One region of the Paraburkholderia sp. BL10I2N1 genome, then DNA from elsewhere that is predicted to be linked to it. Evidence: riboswitches for the same ligand, from Rfam matches in the RefSeq annotation. Region 1 holds a riboswitch; the other holds the start of a gene.
What was found. Region 1 has a riboswitch for glycine ahead of gcvT (glycine cleavage system aminomethyltransferase GcvT). Riboswitches for the same ligand answer to the same signal wherever they lie in the genome.

Region 1 (10,321 bases):
GCGCAAATTCTTCATGCGTCTTCGTGCCCATCGCGTACGGCATCAGCCAGTCCAGCGCCGCGGCCAGCGTTGTGCCGTTTGGCGCTTTTTCGTTCAGCCAGTTGCGGTTGTGGCGGCGCGCGGCGAGCGCGGCTGTCACGAGTGGCTGGAGATCGTAAGTCACGTAATGCAGCGCATCACGCTCGGCGAAATCGATGGTCGAGCCGTCTGGCGCGATGTTGTCGCCGATGTGCTCCACGAAGAGACGCTGTGCCGCATTGATCATCTTGCGGTTGTCGAGGGTGAACGCCGCCATCGCAATGAGTTTGACCCGATGACTCTGCCAATTGTTTCGGAACGTGCCTTTCAGCGGTCGAGGTTGCGCGTCGATCTGTGCGATGTAGCCATTTGCGAATTTCGTCAGGAACGCCATCGTTGCGTTGCGAGTTTTCACGGGCAGCGCGCTGGCGGTCATGTCGTAGGCGAGGATGAGGCCTTCGAAACGTGTTTCGTCGATCGGGTTGAAGTTCGGCTGATAGGTCGTCACCCACGCGTACAGCAGGCGGTCGACCAGTCTCAGGAATCGGTCGTCGCTGGTTGCACGCCACGCGAGCGCGGCATCGCGAAGCAGATCGAGATCCTTTTCCGCTTCGACGCTCTGGTCGTAAATCCCTTCGTGCGGTAACGTTCCTTCGGTATGCAGCTTCGGAAGCGCTTGCGCCGGATCGTTCAGATGCGCCAGCACATTGGCGACCAGCGCCTTCACGCCAGGATCGGCATTCGTACGTTCGCTGGTTTGCAGTGCGGGCGCTGCACAGAAATTCATCGCTGCGCGCGCTTGCTGCAGCGGCAGCATGAGCGAGCCGCAGGCCACGAGCAGGGTGGTCAGTGATGCGCTGGCTGACCGTCGCGAGCGCACCCCCGTTGCGTTTATCCGGCGTTGCATCAATCGCACCTTTCGCGCCATGCGAAACTCCTTCGTTAGGCTCATTTGGTGTGTGATGTTAGCCGTTCCGGGGCGCGAACGACAGAATTGCACGCTGGCCACGTGCTTCCCACGTGCTGTCATCAGACAGCACGTGGCTTAAGACAGCGACGTCGACCTTACGCGTAATCCGCCACCGGCACGCACGAGCAGAACAGGTTGCGGTCGCCGTAGACGTTGTCGGCACGGCCAACCGGCGGCCAGTACTTCTTCGCGACCAGCGACGGCAACGGATACGCGGCGGTTTCACGCGAATAAGCATGCTTCCAGTCGTCGGCTACGACGACTGCCGCGGTGTGCGGGGCGTGCTTGAGCGGATTGTCCTCACGATCGCCGCGACTTTCCTCGACCGCGCGGATTTCCTCGCGGATCGCGATCATCGCTTCGATGAAGCGGTCGAGTTCTTCCTTCGATTCCGATTCGGTCGGCTCGACCATCAGCGTGCCCGGCACCGGGAAGCTCATGGTCGGCGCGTGAAAGCCGTAATCCATCAACCGCTTGGCGACGTCGTCGACGCTGATGCCGCTCGTTTCCTTGATCGGACGCAGATCGAGGATGCATTCGTGTGCGACGAGTCCGCCCGGGCCCGAATACAGCACCGGGTAGTGCGGCGCGAGTTTCTTCGCGACGTAGTTCGCGTTGAGGATCGCGGCTTCGGTGGCGGCGGTGAGGTTCTTCGCGCCCATCATCGCGATGTACATCCACGAGATTGGCAGGATCGAAGCCGAGCCGTAAGGCGCGGCCGAAACGGCGCCGATGCCGTTCGCATCGCGCTCATAGCCCGACGACGTCTGGTTCGGCAGGAACTTCGCAAGATGCGCGCCGACCGCGACCGGACCGACGCCCGGTCCGCCGCCGCCGTGGGGAATGCAGAAAGTCTTGTGCAGGTTCAGGTGCGACACGTCGCCACCAAACTGGCCAGGCGCCGTGAGACCGACCATCGCGTTCATGTTCGCGCCGTCGACATAAACCTGACCGCCGTGCGCATGCACGATCTGACAGATTTCGCGGACGTTCTGCTCGAACACGCCGTGGGTCGACGGATACGTGATCATGATCGCCGCGAGCTTGTCAGCGTGCTGCGCGGCCTTCGCCTTCAGGTCTTCGATGTCGACGTTGCCTTGCGCGTCGCAGGCAACCACGACGACCTGCATGCCGGCCATCTGCGCCGAAGCCGGGTTGGTGCCGTGCGCCGAAGCCGGAATCAGACAGACGTTGCGATGACCTTCGCCGCGCGAAGCGTGATACGCGTGGATGATCAGCAGGCCGGCGTATTCGCCTTGCGAGCCGGCGTTCGGTTGCAGCGAGACAGCGGCGTAACCGGTGGCGGCGACCAGCATCTGTTCGAGCTGATCGATCATTTCGCGGTAGCCGACGGTTTGTTCTGCCGGCGCAAACGGGTGAATCTGACCAAATTCCGGCCACGTGACCGGCAGCATTTCCGACGTCGCGTTCAGCTTCATCGTGCACGAGCCGAGCGGGATCATCGAGCGGTCGAGCGCGAGGTCCTTGTCCGACAGGCTGCGCAGATAGCGCAGCATTTCCGTTTCGGAATGGTGACGGTTGAATACGTGGTGTGTCAGGTACGCGCTCGTGCGTTCGAGCGAAGCCGGCACCGACGAAGCGTTCGACGCGCTCAGTGCGGCGTCGAGTGCGTCGACTTGCGGGACGTCGCTGGCAAATGCCGCCTGCGCGAACGCGGCCAGCAGATCGGCAAGATCGCTGCGTTTCGTGGTTTCATCGATCGAGATGCCGACGCGCGTGTCGCTCACATGGCGCAGGTTGATGCGCTTGGCCGCTGCGGCGTCGAGCAACGCCTGGGTGCGTGCGCCGGTTTCGAACGTGAGCGTATCGAAGAAGGTGTCGTTGACGAGCTTGTAGCCGAGCTGCTTCGCACCTTCGGCGAGCAGGGCGGCGATGCGGTTCACGCGCAGCGCGATCGTCTTGAGTCCGCGCGGGCCGTGGTAGACCGCGTACATGCTCGCCATGATCGCGAGCAGCGCCTGTGCCGTACACACATTCGAGGTCGCCTTTTCACGGCGGATGTGCTGTTCGCGCGTCTGGAGCGCAAGACGCAGCGCCGGATTGCCTTGCGCATCGACGGTCACGCCGACGAGACGGCCCGGCATCTGACGCTTGAATTCGTCGCGCACGGCGAGATAGGCCGCGTGCGGACCGCCGAAACCGACCGGCACGCCGAAGCGCTGCGAATTGCCGACGGCAACATCCGCGCCCCATTCGCCCGGCGGCGTGAGCACGGTGAGCGCGAGCAGGTCGGCGGCGGCGACCACGTGGCCACCCGCCGCGTGGATCGCGTCAGCCAGCGCGCGGTAGTCGCGCACATCGCCGTTCACGCCCGGATATTGCAGCAGCACGCCGAACGCATTCGCGCCCGCGGCGTCGGCGGCCGGGCCAACCTTCACCTCGATACCGACCGGCTTCGCGCGTGTCTGCACGACTTCGATGGTTTGCGGCAGCACGTCGTCGGCGACGTAGAACACGTTCGACTTCGGCTTGCCGACGCGTTGCAGCAGCGTCATCGCTTCGGCGGCGGCGGTGGCCTCGTCGAGCAGCGAGGCGTTGGAAATCGACAGGCCGGTCAGGTCGATGATCATCTGCTGGAAGTTCAGCAGCGCTTCCAGACGGCCTTGTGAGATTTCCGGCTGGTACGGCGTGTACGCGGTGTACCACGCCGGATTTTCGAGCACGTTGCGCAGAATTACCGTCGGCGTGTGCGCGTTGTAGTAACCCTGGCCGATGTAGGAGCGGAACACCTGGTTCTTGTCCGCCAGATCGCGCAGCGCGGCCAGCGCTTCGGCTTCGCTCTTCGGCTGGGCGAAGGGGCCGAGCGGCAGCGGTTCGCTGCGGCGGATCGTCTTCGGAATGACCGCGTCGATCAGCGCGGCGCGCGATGCGAAGCCGAGCGCTTCGAGCATCGCCTGCTGATCGGCGGAATCCGGGCCGATGTGCCGTTCGGCGAAGGCGTCGTGCACTTCGAGCGCGGCGAGCGAGAGAGGGGTGCGGTTCATCAGACGATCCGGGTGTTCGAGCTTCATGGGTGTTCCTGGTGGTGCGGCCGTCCCGTGTGCTGGACCGGCCAGCCGGGTGGAGGCCGCACCTGACGGTTAAAGAATTACGCGCCGATGGACTTCGAGTAGGCGTCGGCGTCGATCAGACGGTCGGTGGCAGCGCCAGCGGCCGGCTTGATCTTGAAGAGCCAGCTTTCGTACGGTGCGCCGTTGACGGAGTCCGGCGTGTCGGCGAGCGAAGTATTCGCTTCGACGATCTCGCCTGCGACCGGTGCGTAGATGTCCGAGGCGGCTTTCACCGACTCGATCACCGCGACGGCGTCGCCGGCGGCGACGGTCTTGCCGGCTTCCGGCAGTTCGAGGAAAACGATGTCGCCGAGCGCTTCCTGCGCGTGGTCGGTGATGCCGACCGTCAGTGTGCCGTCCGCTTCAGTGCGGACCCATTCGTGCGATTCGGTGTATTTCAGATCGGCCGGGATGCTCATCGGATGCTCCTGTTGCGTATTGTTTGTATTGCTGGAAAAGGGGGACGCGCGCGCCGGTCCGGCTCAGGCGACGAGCACTTTGCCATTGCGCACGAATGGCAGTTTTACCACGCTTGCGGGCAGGGCTTTGTCGCGGATCTGCACGTGGACGACGTCGCCCGGCTGCACACCCTTCGGCACGCGCGCGAAGGCGATCGATTCCTGCATGGTCGGCGAGAACGTGCCGCTCGTGATTTCACCGTCGCCGTAGGGCGTGACGACCTTCTGATGGGCGCGCAACACGCCGCCTGCCTTGCCGTTTTCCTTCTGCAGGATCAGGCCGACGAACGCCGCTTGCGAGCCTTCAGCCTCCAGTTTCGAGCGGCCGACGAAATTGCGCGGGTTCACCAGATCGACCGTCCACGCGAGGCCGGCGTCGAGCGGCGAGACGTCGTCGTCCATGTCCTGGCCGTACAGATTCATGCCTGCTTCGAGGCGCAGCGTGTCGCGCGCGCCGAGGCCCGCCGGGCGCACGCCGTTGCCGGCAAGCGCGTTCCACAGCGCTTCGACGTGGGTGGCCGGGACGATGACTTCGAAGCCGTCTTCGCCGGTGTAACCGGTGCGGGCGACGGTCAGCTCGCCAAAAGCCGTATCGGCGACGCGTGCTGCATTGAAGGGTTTCAGCGATTCGGTGGCGGCGCGCGCGTCCGGTACGGTTTGCCAGACTTTTTCGCGGGCGTTCGGACCTTGTACGGCGACGATCGCGAAGTCGCGGCGCGGCGCAATCGTCAGACCGTAGCCGCCTTCGGCATTGAGCTGGTTGAACCAGGCGATGTCCTTGTCCGCCGTGCCGGCGTTGACGACCACGCGGAAGTGGTCTTCGCCGAAGTAGTACACGATCAGATCGTCGATCACGCCACCGTTCGGGTTCAACAGACACGAATAGAGCGCGCGGCCCGGCGTCTGCAGTTTGGCGACGTTGTTCGCGAGCGCGAATTCGAAGAAGGCACGCACCCGCTCGCCCGTGAAGTCGACGACGCACATGTGCGACACGTCGAACATGCCCGCATCGGTACGCACCGCGCGGTGTTCGTCGATCTGCGAGCCGTAGTTGACGGGCATGTCCCAGCCGCCGAAATCGACCATGCGCGCGTTCAGCGCGCGGTGGGTGGCGTGGAGCGGGGTGTGTTTGAGTTCGGTCATGGGGCCTCGGGCGTCTCGCGAAACAAAAAAGGCCATGCGGCGAAAATCCTCGCGGCCTCGTGCCTGCGAGCGATTCGATGCATGACCCCTCTGTCCTCGATACCTGAGAGATTGCGCTGCCGTGAGCCGGTCGTTGACCGGCGACGACGAACGCGCGCCCCTTCGGTGGGCAGCCTGCCGGTCTTATCACGACGGGCTACTGCCGCTCTCCAGAGTGCGAAAAACCGGTGCCTGCCATTGCGTTGCAGACGGGTTCTTCGACGCGGTCGGTCCTTTTGCCTGAGAGTTTGCGGGTGTGCCCCTTCGGCGGCGCTGGCTGCGTGTGAACAACAGACGGCGCGCTCTCCCGACGCGTGCGGCGAATGTACGCGAGGCCCCGGGGCTTGTCAAATTGCGACACGTGGGGCGCGTGGGCGGTGCGTGAGCCGGCGACTGCGTCAAAAATCGCGCCTGTAGCGGGAACGAAAAAGGGCGCGAGGAGTGCCTCGCGCCCTTCCTTAAGCTGCCGTGCAGCAATCAGGCATTTTTAGCCGATTGCGTGTGCCGCGGAATCGAGTTCCTGATTCAGGACGCGCTGTTCGTCGCCGGACAGGCCGCCGCCGTGTTGCGTCGCCATGTCGTGTGCTTCCTGGCGGATCACGTCGAGGCGGTGATGGAATGCGCCACCTTGGGGCGGCGGATAGTAGCCCTGATTCACCCGCACGTCGACGCGGTGGCTCAGGTTATCGATGCGTTCATTGACCTGATCGAAGCGCTGCACCGCCATTTCGTGTCCATTAGGGCGCGGCTGGGCGGTCTGCTGCGGAGTGACAACGCACGCAGCCAGTGAGCAAACCAGCGCGCAGCAGGCGAGTGCGCGAAGCAAACGAGGCATTCCATTCTCCCTTTAATTGAGTTGATACGGTCTAGAACGCCGGGCCCGCCTCGTTCGATGACTGCCCGGCTCGTTTGTAGCGATTGATTCCTTGCGGGATCGTCGGGTGGTGCTCAGGCGATGCTCATGCGACACCCCCGCCGGACGCATCACCCTGCGCGGCTGAACGGCAGCCGACGACCTTCTTCGGCGCTCTGGTTGGCCAGCTCAATGATCGTCATGACGTCGACCGCATCCCCGGCGCTGACCGGGAACGGCACGCCGTCGTGGATCGTCGCCGCGAGCGAGCGGTAGAAATCGGCGTACGCGCCGTCGCGCGTCGGCAGCGGGCGTTCGACTTCCTGATCGCCGTCGAGCAGGCGCAGCACGCCCGGCTCGTTGCCGGCGCCAAACTCGACATGGCCCGGCCGCAGCCCCGCCTTCAGCTGGTCTTCCTGGGTGTCGAGGCCGTGCTTCACATAGCTGCCGCGCGTGCCGTGGATCGCGAAACGTGGCGGCGCGATGGCCGCCAGGGCGCTCGCATGCAGCACCACTTCGTGCTCCGCATAGCCGAGTTGCAGATGAACGTAGTCCGGCGCGCTGCCTTCGTCGCGATGGATTTTCACGGTCGCGTTCACCGTCTGCGGCACGCCGAAGAGCGTCAGCGCCTGGTCGATCAGATGCGGGCCGAGATCGAACAGCAAACCGCCACCGCGCGTCGCGTCCTCGCGCCAGCGCTGCCGGACGTACGGGCGGAAGCGGTCGAAATGCGACTCGTAATGCGTGATCCGGCCAAGCTCGCCGCCTGCGACGAGATCGCGCACGGTCAGGAAGTCGCCATCCCAGCGCCGGTTGTGGAAGGGGGCGAACACGAGATTTTTCTGACGTGCGAGGTCGGCGAGGGTGCGGGCTTCGGCTGCAGTCAACGTGACGGGCTTGTCGACCACCACATGTTTGCCCGCTTCGAGCACCCGCTTCGCCATGTCGAAATGCGTGTCATTGGGCGTCGCAATGACGACGCATTCGATGTCGGTGAGCGCGAGCAGTGCGTCGAGGTCCGGCACGATCGCCGCCTGGGGATAATCGGCACGGGCCTTGTCCGGCTGGCCCGTTGCGATCGCCGCGACGCTCGCGCGGCCGCAATTGTCGATGACGGGCGCGTGGAACGTCGCGCCGGCGAATCCGTAGCCCATCAGACCGGTTTTCAGCGATGAAGTCATGCAAGCTCTTCCTGCAAAAAACGGCGCGCGGCGGGGGCGGCGCGCAACGCCCTAATTGTGGCACGGGCAGGCGCCGGTCCGGGGGCACTCTCGATGAAGGCGCGCCTGGCCGGTGTTTCCTGGGTGGCTTGGCTACAGCGAGACTTCGCCGGCGCGGCGGAACACAGGCCGCTAACGGGCATCGCGATGCGGCGCGACATCGCTATCGAGCACGCCTTTGACTCCGGGTCATCCGTGTTAACATCGCGGGTCTCGCGCTGGTGGTCGATCCCGAATGCGCGCCGCATTTCATGTGGTCGCGCACCGGCCACGCCGCCGCGCTGACTGTCCCTGGGCCGTCTGTTGCCGATGCGCCCCTCAACCGCAATACCATCCACTGACGATGTCCGCAGGCCTGAACTCCGCTCAAAGCGAAGCGGTGCGCTATCTTGATGGTCCGTGTCTCGTGCTCGCCGGCGCGGGTAGCGGCAAGACGCGCGTCATTACGCAGAAGATCGCGCACCTCATCGAAGCCAAGGGTTTCGAGCCGCGCCATATCGCCGCCGTCACATTCACGAACAAGGCTGCCGCGGAAATGCGCGAGCGCGTCGGCAAGCTGCTCGACGGCAAGGTGCTGACGACGCCCGGCAAGGAAGGCCGCAAGGTGCCAGTCAACCAGCTGACCGTGTGCACGTTTCACTCGCTCGGCGTGCAGATCCTGCGCCAGGAGGCGGAGCACGTCGGCCTAAAGCCGCAGTTCTCGATCATGGATTCCGACGACTGCTTCGGCATGATTCAGGAGCAGGTCGGCTCGACGGACAAGGGTTTCATCCGCAAGATCCAGTCGATCATTTCGCTCTGGAAGAACGGCCTGATCATGCCGGAAGAGGCGATCGCGATCGCGGCGAACGAGGACGAGCATCAGGCCGCGATCGTCTACCGCAACTACGTCGCGACGCTGCACGCATACCAGGCCGTCGATTTCGACGACCTGATCCGGCTGCCTGCCGAACTCTTCGCGAACAACGAGCAGGTGCGCGACCGCTGGCAGAACAAGCTGCGCTATCTGCTGATCGACGAGTATCAGGACACGAACGCCTGCCAGTACGAGTTGCTCAAGCAGCTCGCCGGTCCGCGCGCCGCGTTTACCGCGGTGGGCGACGACGATCAGGCCATCTACGGCTGGCGCGGCGCGACGCTCGAAAACCTCGCTCAGCTCGGCAAGGATTTTCCGAAGCTGCACGTGATCAAGCTCGAACAGAACTATCGTTCGACGGTGCGTATCCTGACCGCTGCGAACAATGTGATCGCGAACAATCCGAAGCTCTTCGAGAAGAAGCTGTGGTCCGAGCACGGCATGGGCGACACGATCACCGTTACGCCCTGCAACGACGAGGAGCATGAAGCCGAATCGGTGGTGTTCAGGCTGTCGGCGCACAAGTTCGAGCGGCGCGCGCAGTTCCGCGACTACGCCATCCTGTATCGCGGGAATTTTCAGGCGCGCATCTTCGAACAGGTGCTGCGGCGCGAGCGGATTCCGTATGTGCTGTCGGGTGGCCAGTCGTTTTTCGACAAGGCTGAGATCAAGGACATCTGCGCCTACCTGCGCCTGATCGCCAATGCCGATGACGATCCCGCGTTCATCCGCGCGATCACGACACCGCGTCGAGGGGTGGGCAACACGACGCTCGAGGCGCTGGGTTCGTTTGCCGGGCAGGCGAAGGTGTCGCTCTTTGAAGCGGTGTACATGGGTGGCATCGAGGCGCGGCTGTCGGCGCGTCAGGTCGAACCGCTGCGGACCTTCTGCGATTTCATGCAGCGTCTCACCGATCGCGCCGAAAAGGACGCCGCGACTACCGTGCTCGACGACCTGATGGACGCGATCCACTACGAGGCGTACTTATACGACGCTTTCGACGAGCGCCAGGCGCAGTCGAAGTGGCAGAACGTGCTGGAGTTTCTCGAATGGCTGAAGCGCAAGGGCACGAAACCCGAACCTGAGACCGGCAGCGAAGCCACCGGTTACGACAACGCCGACGGCCTCGCCGACACCGGCAAGAACCTGTTGGGTCTGATCCAGACGGTCGCGCTGATGTCGATGCTCGAAGGCAAGGACGAGGACCCGGATGCAGTGCGTCTGTCGACCGTGCATGCGTCGAAAGGCCTTGAATATCCGCATGTGTTTCTAGTGGGCGTCGAGGAAGGGATCATGCCGCATCGCGGCGGCTCGGACGACGCGCCGATCGACGACGGCCGCATCGAGGAAGAGCGCCGGCTGATGTACGTCGCAATCACGCGGGCGCAGCGCAGCCTGCATCTGAACTGGTGCAAGAAGCGAAAGCGCGCAAGGGAGACCGTGGTGTGCGAGCCGTCGCGCTTCATTCCCGAAATGGGCCTCGATGACGCGCCGCCGCCGACGCCAGAGGAAGCGCCGATGTCGCCGAAGGACCGGCTGGCGAGCCTGAAGGCGCTGCTGCAGAAGCCGTGAGCGTCATCCGTGCCTTCGCGTCCTTGCTGATCGCGATGGCGCCGCGCGCTCGGCGAGGCGGGCGTAAAACCCCGCGTGCGTCAGGTGCATCGTCGGTTTGCCCGCGTGCTTGCGCTAGAGT
Region 2 (10,321 bases), on a different contig from region 1:
TGTTGCCGTCCGTGCGCTATCACCCGGCGCCCGGCGAGCTTGCCGCCGGCGACCTGCAATTGCCGTGGAGCGAGACCGGGACGACTGACGGGCCGACTGACGGGCCGCCGGCCGTGATCGGCCGCCTCGCCCGTGCGCTGGGCGCCCAGGTGCCGGGCCGGCTCGTGGCGAGCGCAAAAAGCTGGCTGTCGCATGCGTCGGTCGACCGCCTCGCGCCGATTCTGCCGTGGGGCGCCAGCGACGAGGTCCGCAAGGTCTCGCCGGTCACGGCCAGCGCCAGCTATCTGGCTCACGTGCGCGCCGCGTGGAATCATCGTTTTCCGCACGCGCGGCTCGAAGATCAGGACGTGGTGCTCACCGTGCCGGCGTCTTTCGACGACGGTGCGCGTGCGTTGACACTCGAAGCCGCGCGCCTCGCAAAGCTGCCCGCCCTGCGCCTGCTCGAAGAGCCACAGGCCGCCTTCTACGACTGGCTGTTTCATCATCGCGCCACGCTCGGTGCGGAACTGGGGCAGACGCGCCTCGTGCTGGTCTGCGATGTGGGCGGCGGCACGACGGACTTCACGCTCATCAAGGTGCACTTCGAGGACGGCGAGCCGCAGTTGACCCGCATCGGCGTCGGCAATCACCTGATGCTCGGCGGCGACAACATGGACCTCGCACTGGCGCGTCTCGTCGAGACGCGTCTTGCCACAGAACAGACGCGCCTGTCGGCGGCAAGTTTGTCCCAGCTCGTCGAAAGATGCCGCGCTGCGAAGGAGCAACTGCTTGGCGAAGCGGCGCCGGATTCCGTCGCCATCACGCTACTGGGTGCGGGGGCGAGACTCGTCGGCGGAGCGCGCACGGCGGAATTGACCCGACAGGAGGCCGAGCAGATCGTCGTCGATGGATTCTTTCCTGTGGCTGGGCCGGACCAACTGCCGCGCCGCTCGCGGGGTGCGATTGTCGAATTCGGTCTGCCCTATGCGGCCGACCCGGCCATCACCCGGCACATCGCGGCGTTTCTGAACCGGCTCGCCGCACAGTCACGCGAAGCATTGGGCACGTCGCCGGGCGCGGACGAAACACTGCCGATGCCCGACACCTTGCTGCTCAACGGCGGCGTCTTCCGTGCGAAGGTGCTGTCCGACCGTCTGGCAGGCGCGCTCGGCACATGGCGCGGGCAGTCCCTGCATGTCCTGCACAACGACAATCCCGATGTCGCTGTCGCACGTGGCGCGGTCGCTTACGGCCTTGCACGCGCGGGACACGCGCCGCGCATCGGCGGCGGTTCGCCGCGCAGTTATTTCCTCGTCGTCGAAGACGATGCGAAAGCCCTGCGAGGTGTGTGCCTGCTGCCGCGCGGAACGGAGGAAGGCCACGAGGTGCATCTCGATGATCGCGTCTTCGCGCTGCGGCTCGGGCATCCGGTGCGCTTTCACCTGATCTCGACAGTCGCCGACACGGCCTGGCAGCCAGGCGAACTCGCCGACCTCTCGATCGGCGACTTCGTACGCCTGCCGCCGATCGCAACGGTCGTAGAGCGGCAAGGCGCGAACGGGGCGCGCGAGAGACCGGTCAAGCTCACCACGGCGCTGACGGAAGTCGGGACGCTGGAGGTGCACTGCATCGCGACGGACAACCCTTCGCAGCGATGGCGGCTCGAATTCCAGTTGCGACGTGAAGACGATACCGGGGACGATGCGTCCGCCACCCAGCGTCATCCATCGCTCGACAAGGCGATCGAGTTGATCGACCGCACGTTTGGCGCCCGCTCGACGAACGTCGCGCCCACGGAAGTCAAACGCCTGCGGTCACAACTCGAGCAGCTTCTTGGGCCGCGTCAGGGTTGGGATAGCGCGCTGCTTCGCGAACTGTTCGGCGCGCTCTGGACGCGCGCGGCCCGGCGGCGCCGTTCCGCCGATCACGAACGCCTGTGGCTGAATCTGGCCGGCTATTGTGTGCGCCCGGGTTTCGGCTACCCGCTCGACGAATGGCGCGTCGAACAGCTCTGGTCGCTGTTCGACGACGGTATCCAGTATGTCAACGAGGGGCAGGTCTGGTCGGAATGGTGGACGCTATGGCGTCGCGCGGCGGGCGGCCTGAGCGAGGACGCGCAGCTTCAGGTGCTCGACGCGATGGCTTATCTGCAGGCCGCCAGCATGAAGCGCCAGAAACTGCCCTTCGATCCCGCCAAGGTGGGCTACGCAGACATGATTCGCCTTGGCGCGTCGCTTGAACGCGTATCGGTCGATCGCAAGGTCGAATTCGCGGAACAGCTGCTCACGCGGCTCAGGAAGTCTTCCGAAAATCATCAGAGCTGGTGGGCGGTGGGGCGCATCGGTGCGCGTCGCCCGTTCTACGGCAGTGCGCATGGCGTCGTGCCGCCGGACGTCGCGGGGCAATGGCTGGACGCAATCCTCGCCCTCGACTGGAAAAAGGTCGAGCCCGCCGCCTTTGCCGCCGTGCAGATCGCCCGCATGACCGGCGACCGCTCCCGGGATCTGCCGCTGGCGGTCCGTGAGAAAGTCATAAGGCGGCTCGACCAGGCGAACGCACCGCCCACCTGGGCCGACATGGTTCGCGAGCCCGTGACGCTCGACAATGCCGACACCGGGCGCGTGTTCGGTGAATCGCTTCCTGCCGGCCTGAAACTGATCGTCGAATGACGCGCCAGAGCAAGCCTGCATGACTTGCGGGAAGTGCCCAGCCGGCTTATCCACAGATTCTGTTCGTAATGCTGTGGACAAGCGGCGGATGACAGTGATAAGTCGTTGATACCGCAATAAAATACCGCGGCGATGCACACTTGTACGAAGCACGTCGAGAGCCCGGCCAACAACGGTGTACCCGATGCGTGATCGGCGCACTGTCGATCAAACGCCAGCTATCGGGTACACCGGCCGCCTCCGGCAACCGCCATCGCGACAGGGTTAAAGAATAAATCCCGTGTTGATGAATTTCGATTTGTGATCGGTTGCGATTGTCTCCAGCAGTGCCTTGCTGCTCTCCGTCTGTTTGGCCGCCACCATCGAGCGGATCGAGAAGGCTCGCAGTGCATCGGTGACAGACAATGTCCCCTCTGCCGAATCCTTGCGCCCCGCAAATGGAAACACGTCCGGGCCACGTTGGCACTGGCAGTTGATGTTCACGCGGCACACCTGATTGACGAGCGGATCGACGAGCGCGCCGATCTGGGTCGGGTCCGAACCGAAGATACTGACCTGCTGGCCGTGATCGGACGTCGTGACGTACTCGAGTGCGGATTCGACATCATCGAACGGCGCCACCGGAATGATCGGGCCGAACTGCTCCTCGCGGTAGAGCATCATGCCCTCGCTCACGGGATAGACCACCGCCGGATAGAACAGCGTCTTGCAGAACACGCCCCCCGAGTCGTTGACCACGCGCGCGCCTTTGGCTTTGGCATCGTCGATTGCCTCAGTCATGTAGGCCGTGCGGTGCATGCCGGGCAGCGGCGTGATACTGACGCCGTGTTCCCATGGCATGCCCACCTTCAGCTTCACCAGTTCCTCAGTGAAGCGCTTCAGGAACGGCTCCACGATCGACCGGTGCACCAGCAGCATCTTCAGTGCCGTGCAGCGCTGGCCGTTAAACGACAATGCGCCGAGCAGGCATTCCTTCACGGTCAATTCAAGGTCCGCGTCGGGCAGAATGATGGCGGCATTCTTTGCGTCGAGGCCGAGGATTGCACGCAGCCGATGCGACTTCGGATGCTGCTTCTTCAGATGGTCCGCCACCTTGCTGGAGCCGATCAGCGCCAGCACATTGATCTTCCCGGACGCGAGCATGTGCGGCACGACGACTGCGCCAGGGGCGTAAATCGTGTTGATCACGCCTTTGGGAAACGCGTCGCGGAACGCCTCGAGCAACGGGTAGAACAGCAACGTGCCATATTGCGGCGGCTTGAACACCACCGTGTTGCCCATCAGCAGCGCCGGTATCAGCGTCGCAAAGGTCTCGTTCAGCGGATAGTTGTACGGCCCCATGCACAGCACGACGCCTAGCGGCGTGCGCCGGATCAGGCCAATGGTGCCCTCGGCGATCACAAAGCGCGAGTTGCTGTTGTCCAGGTCTTTGAGCGCATCGATCGTGGCCACCATGTAAGTGACCGTGCGATCGAACTCCTTTTGAGAGTCCGCGAGGCTCTTGCCGATCTCCCACATGATCAGGTTCACGATCTGCGCGCGCTGCGCAACCATGCGCTTGATGAAGTCCTGCATGCACGCGATGCGCCGGGTCACGGTCATCGTCGGCCATTCGCCGCGGCCCGAGTCGTAGGCGCGCACCGCGGCGTCGAGCGCCGCGTCGCTTTCCACTTCCCCCATCACCGGGTAGCTGCCAATTTCAACCTGCTGCACGTCTCCGTCAGGCTGCCTTACGCAGACCGGAGACAACACGGTTTTGCATGTGCCGTCCCACGATCTGAGTTCGCCGTCCACGAGTGACGCGCGCTGGTGGATCGGCGACGACAGCCGAGCCTCTACCGGTACCTCATCAGCGGACGGAAACAGTTCCTGCAGGCTTTCATAGTCGATGGTCGACATGGCTTCCTCTTCAGTGGTCCGACGCCCCGCAGTCACCTGAATGCAGCACAAGGACCCACGAGGTCTCGATTGAGCTTCTCGGGCATGTCAAAGGTACTCAAGATTGCGATGCTGGTCAAAACTGCACGCCTGTTCTTATCCGTCGCAGCCGGCGCACCGGGTCGCTGCCTGGCCCCCGCAAAGACGGCAGTCCCGATCGGGGTTCAACAACAGTACCGGCCAGATCATCGACTCGCCAGGGCACAATACGAATTCCAGCCGTCTGGACACGCATCGTCAGATGGCTTTCAGATTCTGGACGCTTCGACGCACGGTCCCACAGCATGACAGCATCGATCTCACTCGTCCTGTTCGACATGGAGGGCGTTCTCTCCCTGAGCGACCGCTCCGCGCGCGTCGATCACCTGTCGGCCGTCTCGGGCCAGACGCCCGACGTGGTGCGCCACGCGATCTGGGAATCCGGGCTGGAAGCGCGTGCCGACGCGGGCCTCATCACCGACGACGAATATCTGACAGCGCTGGGCGACCTCCTCGGCTGCCGCATCACCCGCGACGACTGGTTGATCGCTCGCCGCGCATCGATATTGCCCAACGCTGAAGTGCTTGCGCTCGCGGAAAAAGTGTCAGCGAAGCGCAGGATTGCGGTGCTTACCAACAACTGCCGTCTCGTCGCGGACAATATCGAATTTCTGAGTCCTGAGGTCGCTGCCCTCTTTGGCCCTCACGTGTGCGTTTCCGCCTCGTTCGGCGCGGCGAAACCCGCGGCACGCGCCTATCTGGGCTGTCTTGAACATCTTGGCGCTGGCACAGCCGAAACACTTTTCATCGACGACGCCGAAGCAAACGTGGCCGGGGCAATCAACGCCGGCCTTCACGGATACAGGTTCGTCAGCGCCGATTCTCTATCGGAAGAACTGGAGCGTCGACAACTGATGTAGACGTCCTGGCAAGGTAGCGCCTTGATTCATCAGAAGCGGCCACGGCGCACGAGAACGCAGCGGCTAAGCCCCCGCCCTGCTCCTCCCTGCACCGAAACGAAACATAAAAAGCTTGCACAGGGATTTTTCGAAGGCTATTGTCGTCACGTTCTGCAAGGTAGCGCGGGAGAGATCGTCAGAAGATTCATCTGACGGCGCCGACGGAGCAACCGCCCCGGAAACTCTCAGGCAAAAGGACCGCGTAGCCAGAACATCTGGAGAGCGGCGCTATAAACGCGCCCACCGAAGGGGATTTCCTGCGTGCATGGCAGGAAAGAAACTCTCAGGTACAGGGACAGATGGGGCATCGACGCTGGAACCGAAGCAACACCGGCGATGCTCAATTCAATCTGGACCCTGTCATGTCACGAATCGCCCTCATCGGCGCCGGGATTACCGGCGTCACGACCGCTTACGCCCTCGCGCAACGCGGCTTCGAAGTCACCGTATTCGAACGTCATCGCTACGCGGCCATGGAAACGTCGTTCGCCAACGGCGGCCAGCTATCGGCCAGTAACGCCGAAGTCTGGAACAGTGCCACGACCGTGCTTAAAGGCCTGCGCTGGATGCTCAGGCGCGACGCCCCGTTGCTGCTCAATCCTTTGCCCACGTGGCACAAATACTCGTGGATGGGTGAGTTCCTTCGACAGATTCCGAACTATCGCGCCAACACCGTCGAAACGGTGCGCCTTGCGATTGCCGCGCGCGAGCATCTGTTTTCGATCGCAGCGCGCGAGGGAATCGACTTCGATCTGGAACGTCGCGGCATTCTGCACATCTACAAGAACCGCAAGGATTTTGAAGCCGCAAACAGGGTGAATGCGCTGCTGCGCGAAGGCGGCCTGGATCGCCACCCTGTGACGAACGAAGAAATCCGCACGCTGGAACCTGCATTGCAGGACGAGTTTCATGGCGGTTTTTTCACACCGTCCGACTCGACCGGCGACATCCATAAATTCACTCGCGGGTTGGCGCAGGCGTGTGTGCGGCATGGCGTCGAATTCAACTATGACACCGAAATCGTGTCGATCAGCCCAGGCACCAACGGCAGATTCCTTATCGATGTGCGCCGCGACCACGAATCGCTCAGCGGCACGTTCGATCAGATCGTTGTATGCGCAGGTGTGAAGAGCCGCGAGTTTGCGGCGATGCTTGGGGATCACGTCAACGTCTACCCGGTGAAGGGCTATTCGATTACCGTGTGCCTCGACGACGACAAGAGCCGTCAGGCGGCGCCATGGGTCAGCCTGCTCGATGACAGCGCAAAGATCGTCACGAGCCGTCTCGGTACCGATCGTTTTCGCGTGGCAGGCACGGCGGAAATCAACGGCTTCAACCGCGATATCCGTGCGGATCGCATCGCGCCGCTCGTCCAGTGGACCCGCCGCTACTTTCCCGAAGCGGCGACATCGCGCGTGATTCCGTGGGCAGGCTTGCGCCCAATGTTGCCAGGCATGTTGCCCAAAGTGGGCCAGGGTCGTCGACGCGGCGTGTTCTACAACACCGGACACGGGCATCTTGGGTGGACGTTATCAGCTGCAACGGCTGCGTCGGTGACTGATTCGATCGAGCGCTCGGTGAGGAGGTAACGCGATCTTCACTGGACCGCGTGGGGCACATCCGCGCGGAAAGTGAGGACTGCGCGAGGGAGGGAAACCCCCTTCCTGCGACGGAGCGTCGGTGCGTGGAGGAGGCCTGCGCAGTGCTGCACGCTGCATGGTGCCGTATGCACTGCTGCTGCGGGCAGGGTGTGTAAACGCAGAAACCCCACCTTTTCGGGGTGGGGTTTCTGGTGCTGCAGGGGAGCCTGACGATTACCTACTTTCACACGGGCAATCCGCACTATCATCGGCGTGGAGTCGTTTCACGGTCCTGTTCGGGATGGGAAGGGGTGGTACCGACACGCTATGGTCATCAGGCATGACTTGTTGTCGCGCTGCGGGGGTTCTGGGCCCGGGGCAGCACAACCAATCGGGAAGAAGTAGTTGCCGATGATGGCTCATCAGCGGGATGCGGGCTGTGATGTGTCGGGCACAACACCGGTCTCAACCTGAGCGCGTTACCCCCTTCGGGGGTGGGATCACTGTAAGCGCTGAAGCGCTAACATTGATCGACACAAAACACACTGGTTATAGGATCAAGCCTTACGGGCAATTAGTATCAGTTAGCTTAACGCATTACTGCGCTTCCACACCTGACCTATCAACGTCCTGGTCTTGAACGACCCTTCAAGGGGCTCGAAGCCCCGGGGATATCTCATCTTAAGGCGAGTTTCCCGCTTAGATGCTTTCAGCGGTTATCTCTTCCGAACATAGCTACCCGGCGATGCCACTGGCGTGACAACCGGTACACCAGAGGTTCGTCCACTCCGGTCCTCTCGTACTAGGAGCAGCCCCCTTCAAATATCCAGCGCCCACGGCAGATAGGGACCAAACTGTCTCACGACGTTTTAAACCCAGCTCACGTACCTCTTTAAATGGCGAACAGCCATACCCTTGGGACCGGCTACAGCCCCAGGATGAGATGAGCCGACATCGAGGTGCCAAACACCGCCGTCGATATGAACTCTTGGGCGGTATCAGCCTGTTATCCCCAGAGTACCTTTTATCCGTTGAGCGATGGCCCTTCCATACAGAACCACCGGATCACTATGACCTGCTTTCGCACCTGCTCGACTTGTCGGTCTCGCAGTTAAGCACGCTTATGCCATTGCACTATCAGCACGATTTCCGACCGTACCTAGCGTACCTTCGTACTCCTCCGTTACACTTTGGGAGGAGACCGCCCCAGTCAAACTGCCTACCATGCACTGTCCCCGACCCGGATCACGGGCCAAGGTTAGAACCTCAAACAAGCCAGGGTGGTATTTCAAGGACGGCTCCACGCAAACTGGCGTTCACGCTTCATAGCCTCCCACCTATCCTACACAGACCGGTTCAAAGTCCAATGCAAAGCTGCAGTAAAGGTTCATGGGGTCTTTCCGTCTAGCCGCGGGGAGATTGCATCATCACAAACACTTCAACTTCGCTGAGTCTCGGGAGGAGACAGTGTGGCCATCGTTACGCCATTCGTGCAGGTCGGAACTTACCCGACAAGGAATTTCGCTACCTTAGGACCGTTATAGTTACGGCCGCCGTTTACCGGGACTTCAATCAAGAGCTTGCACCCCATCATTTAATCTTCCGGCACCGGGCAGGCGTCACACCCTATACGTCCACTTTCGTGTTTGCAGAGTGCTGTGTTTTTATTAAACAGTCGCAGCCACCAGTTTATTGCAACCCCTTCACCCTTCTGGCGCAGGCCAGTCAAGCTACCGGGGCGTACCTTATCCCGAAGTTACGGTACCAATTTGCCGAGTTCCTTCTCCCGAGTTCTCTCAAGCGCCTTAGAATACTCATCTCGCCCACCTGTGTCGGTTTGCGGTACGGTCATCGTGAAACTGAAGCTTAGAGGCTTTTCCTGGAACCCCTTCCAGTTGCTTCGCCGCCTAAGCGGCTCGTCCCATGCCCTTGAATTACGCGCCCGGATTTGCCAAAGCGCCTTCTCCAACACAGGAACCGGGACTTCCAACACCCGGACAACCTTCCGCGATCCGTCCCCCCATCGCATTTCACAATGGTGCAGAAATATTAATCTGCTTCCCATCAGCTACGCATTTCTGCCTCGCCTTAGGGGCCGACTCACCCTACGCCGATGAACGTTGCGTAGGAAACCTTGGGCTTACGGCGAGGGGGCCTTTCACCCCCTTTATCGCTACTCATGTCAGCATTCGCACTTCCGATACCTCCAGCACACTTTCCAGTGCACCTTCGCAGGCTTACGGAACGCTCTCCTACCATGCACATTGCTGTGCATCCGCAGCTTCGGTATATTGCTTAGCCCCGTTACATCTTCCGCGCAGGACGACTCGATCAGTGAGCTATTACGCTTTCTTTAAAGGGTGGCTGCTTCTAAGCCAACCTCCTGACTGTTTTAGCCTTCCCACTTCGTTTCCCACTTAGCAATATTTGGGGACCTTAGCTGGCGGTCTGGGTTGTTTCCCTCTTGACACCGGACGTTAGCACCCGATGTCTGTCTCCCGTGATTGCACTCTTCGGTATTCGGAGTTTGCTATGGCGAAGTAATCCGCAATGGACCCTTCAACCATGACAGTGCTCTACCCCCGAAGGTGATACACGAGGCACTACCTAAATAGTTTTCGGAGAGAACCAGCTATTTCCAGGTTTGTTTAGCCTTTCACCCCTATCCACAGCTCATCCCCTAACTTTTCAACGTTAGTGGGTTCGGACCTCCAGTACGTGTTACCGCACCTTCATCCTGGCCATGGATAGATCACCTGGTTTCGGGTCTACACCCAGCGACTGAACGCCCTGTTCGGACTCGCTTTCGCTACGCCTGCCCTAATCGGTTAAGCTTGCCACTGAATGTAAGTCGCTGACCCATTATACAAAAGGTACGCCGTCACCCCGCTTTAAGCGCTCTCGCGCTTAAATCCGCCCTAAGCGCGCAGCTGTCCTGTTTCAGACTCGATGTCTTTTGACGCACTCACTTCGTGAGCGCGCCCAAAGCGCTTAAAGCGGGGCTCCGACTGTTTGTATGCATGCGGTTTCAGGATCTGTTTCACTCCCCTCCCGGGGTTCTTTTCGCCTTTCCCTCACGGTACTGGTTCACTATCGGTCGATCACGAGTATTTAGCCTTGGAGGATGGTCCCCCCATCTTCAGACAGGATTTCACGTGTCCCGCCCTACTTCTCGTACACCCAGTTCTTCCTCGCTGTTTTCGCCTACAGGGCTATC

Region 2: another riboswitch for glycine. It lies ahead of B0G77_RS24315 (D-amino acid dehydrogenase); the one in region 1 lies ahead of gcvT (glycine cleavage system aminomethyltransferase GcvT).

What each region holds. Positions count from the first base shown of each region.
Region 1 covers NZ_SNWA01000001.1:1,356,110-1,366,430, reverse strand. Annotated here, with positions in the region: gene B0G77_RS06445 (alginate lyase family protein) at 1-946, opposite strand, end outside; gene gcvP (aminomethyl-transferring glycine dehydrogenase) at 1,084-4,020, opposite strand; gene gcvH (glycine cleavage system protein GcvH) at 4,098-4,478, opposite strand; gene gcvT (glycine cleavage system aminomethyltransferase GcvT) at 4,542-5,660, opposite strand; glycine riboswitch at 5,741-5,883, opposite strand; glycine riboswitch at 5,917-6,019, opposite strand; gene B0G77_RS06425 (hypothetical protein) at 6,187-6,534, opposite strand; gene B0G77_RS06420 (oxidoreductase) at 6,684-7,733, opposite strand; gene B0G77_RS06415 (UvrD-helicase domain-containing protein) at 8,116-10,200, shown strand.
Region 2 covers NZ_SNWA01000002.1:532,751-543,071, forward strand. Annotated here, with positions in the region: gene B0G77_RS24300 (Hsp70 family protein) at 1-2,648, shown strand, start outside; gene B0G77_RS24305 (NADP-dependent glyceraldehyde-3-phosphate dehydrogenase) at 2,913-4,547, opposite strand; gene B0G77_RS24310 (HAD family phosphatase) at 4,871-5,485, shown strand; glycine riboswitch at 5,639-5,735, shown strand; gene B0G77_RS24315 (D-amino acid dehydrogenase) at 5,887-7,113, shown strand; rRNA gene rrf (5S ribosomal RNA) at 7,330-7,443, opposite strand; rRNA gene B0G77_RS24325 (23S ribosomal RNA) at 7,658-10,321, opposite strand, start outside.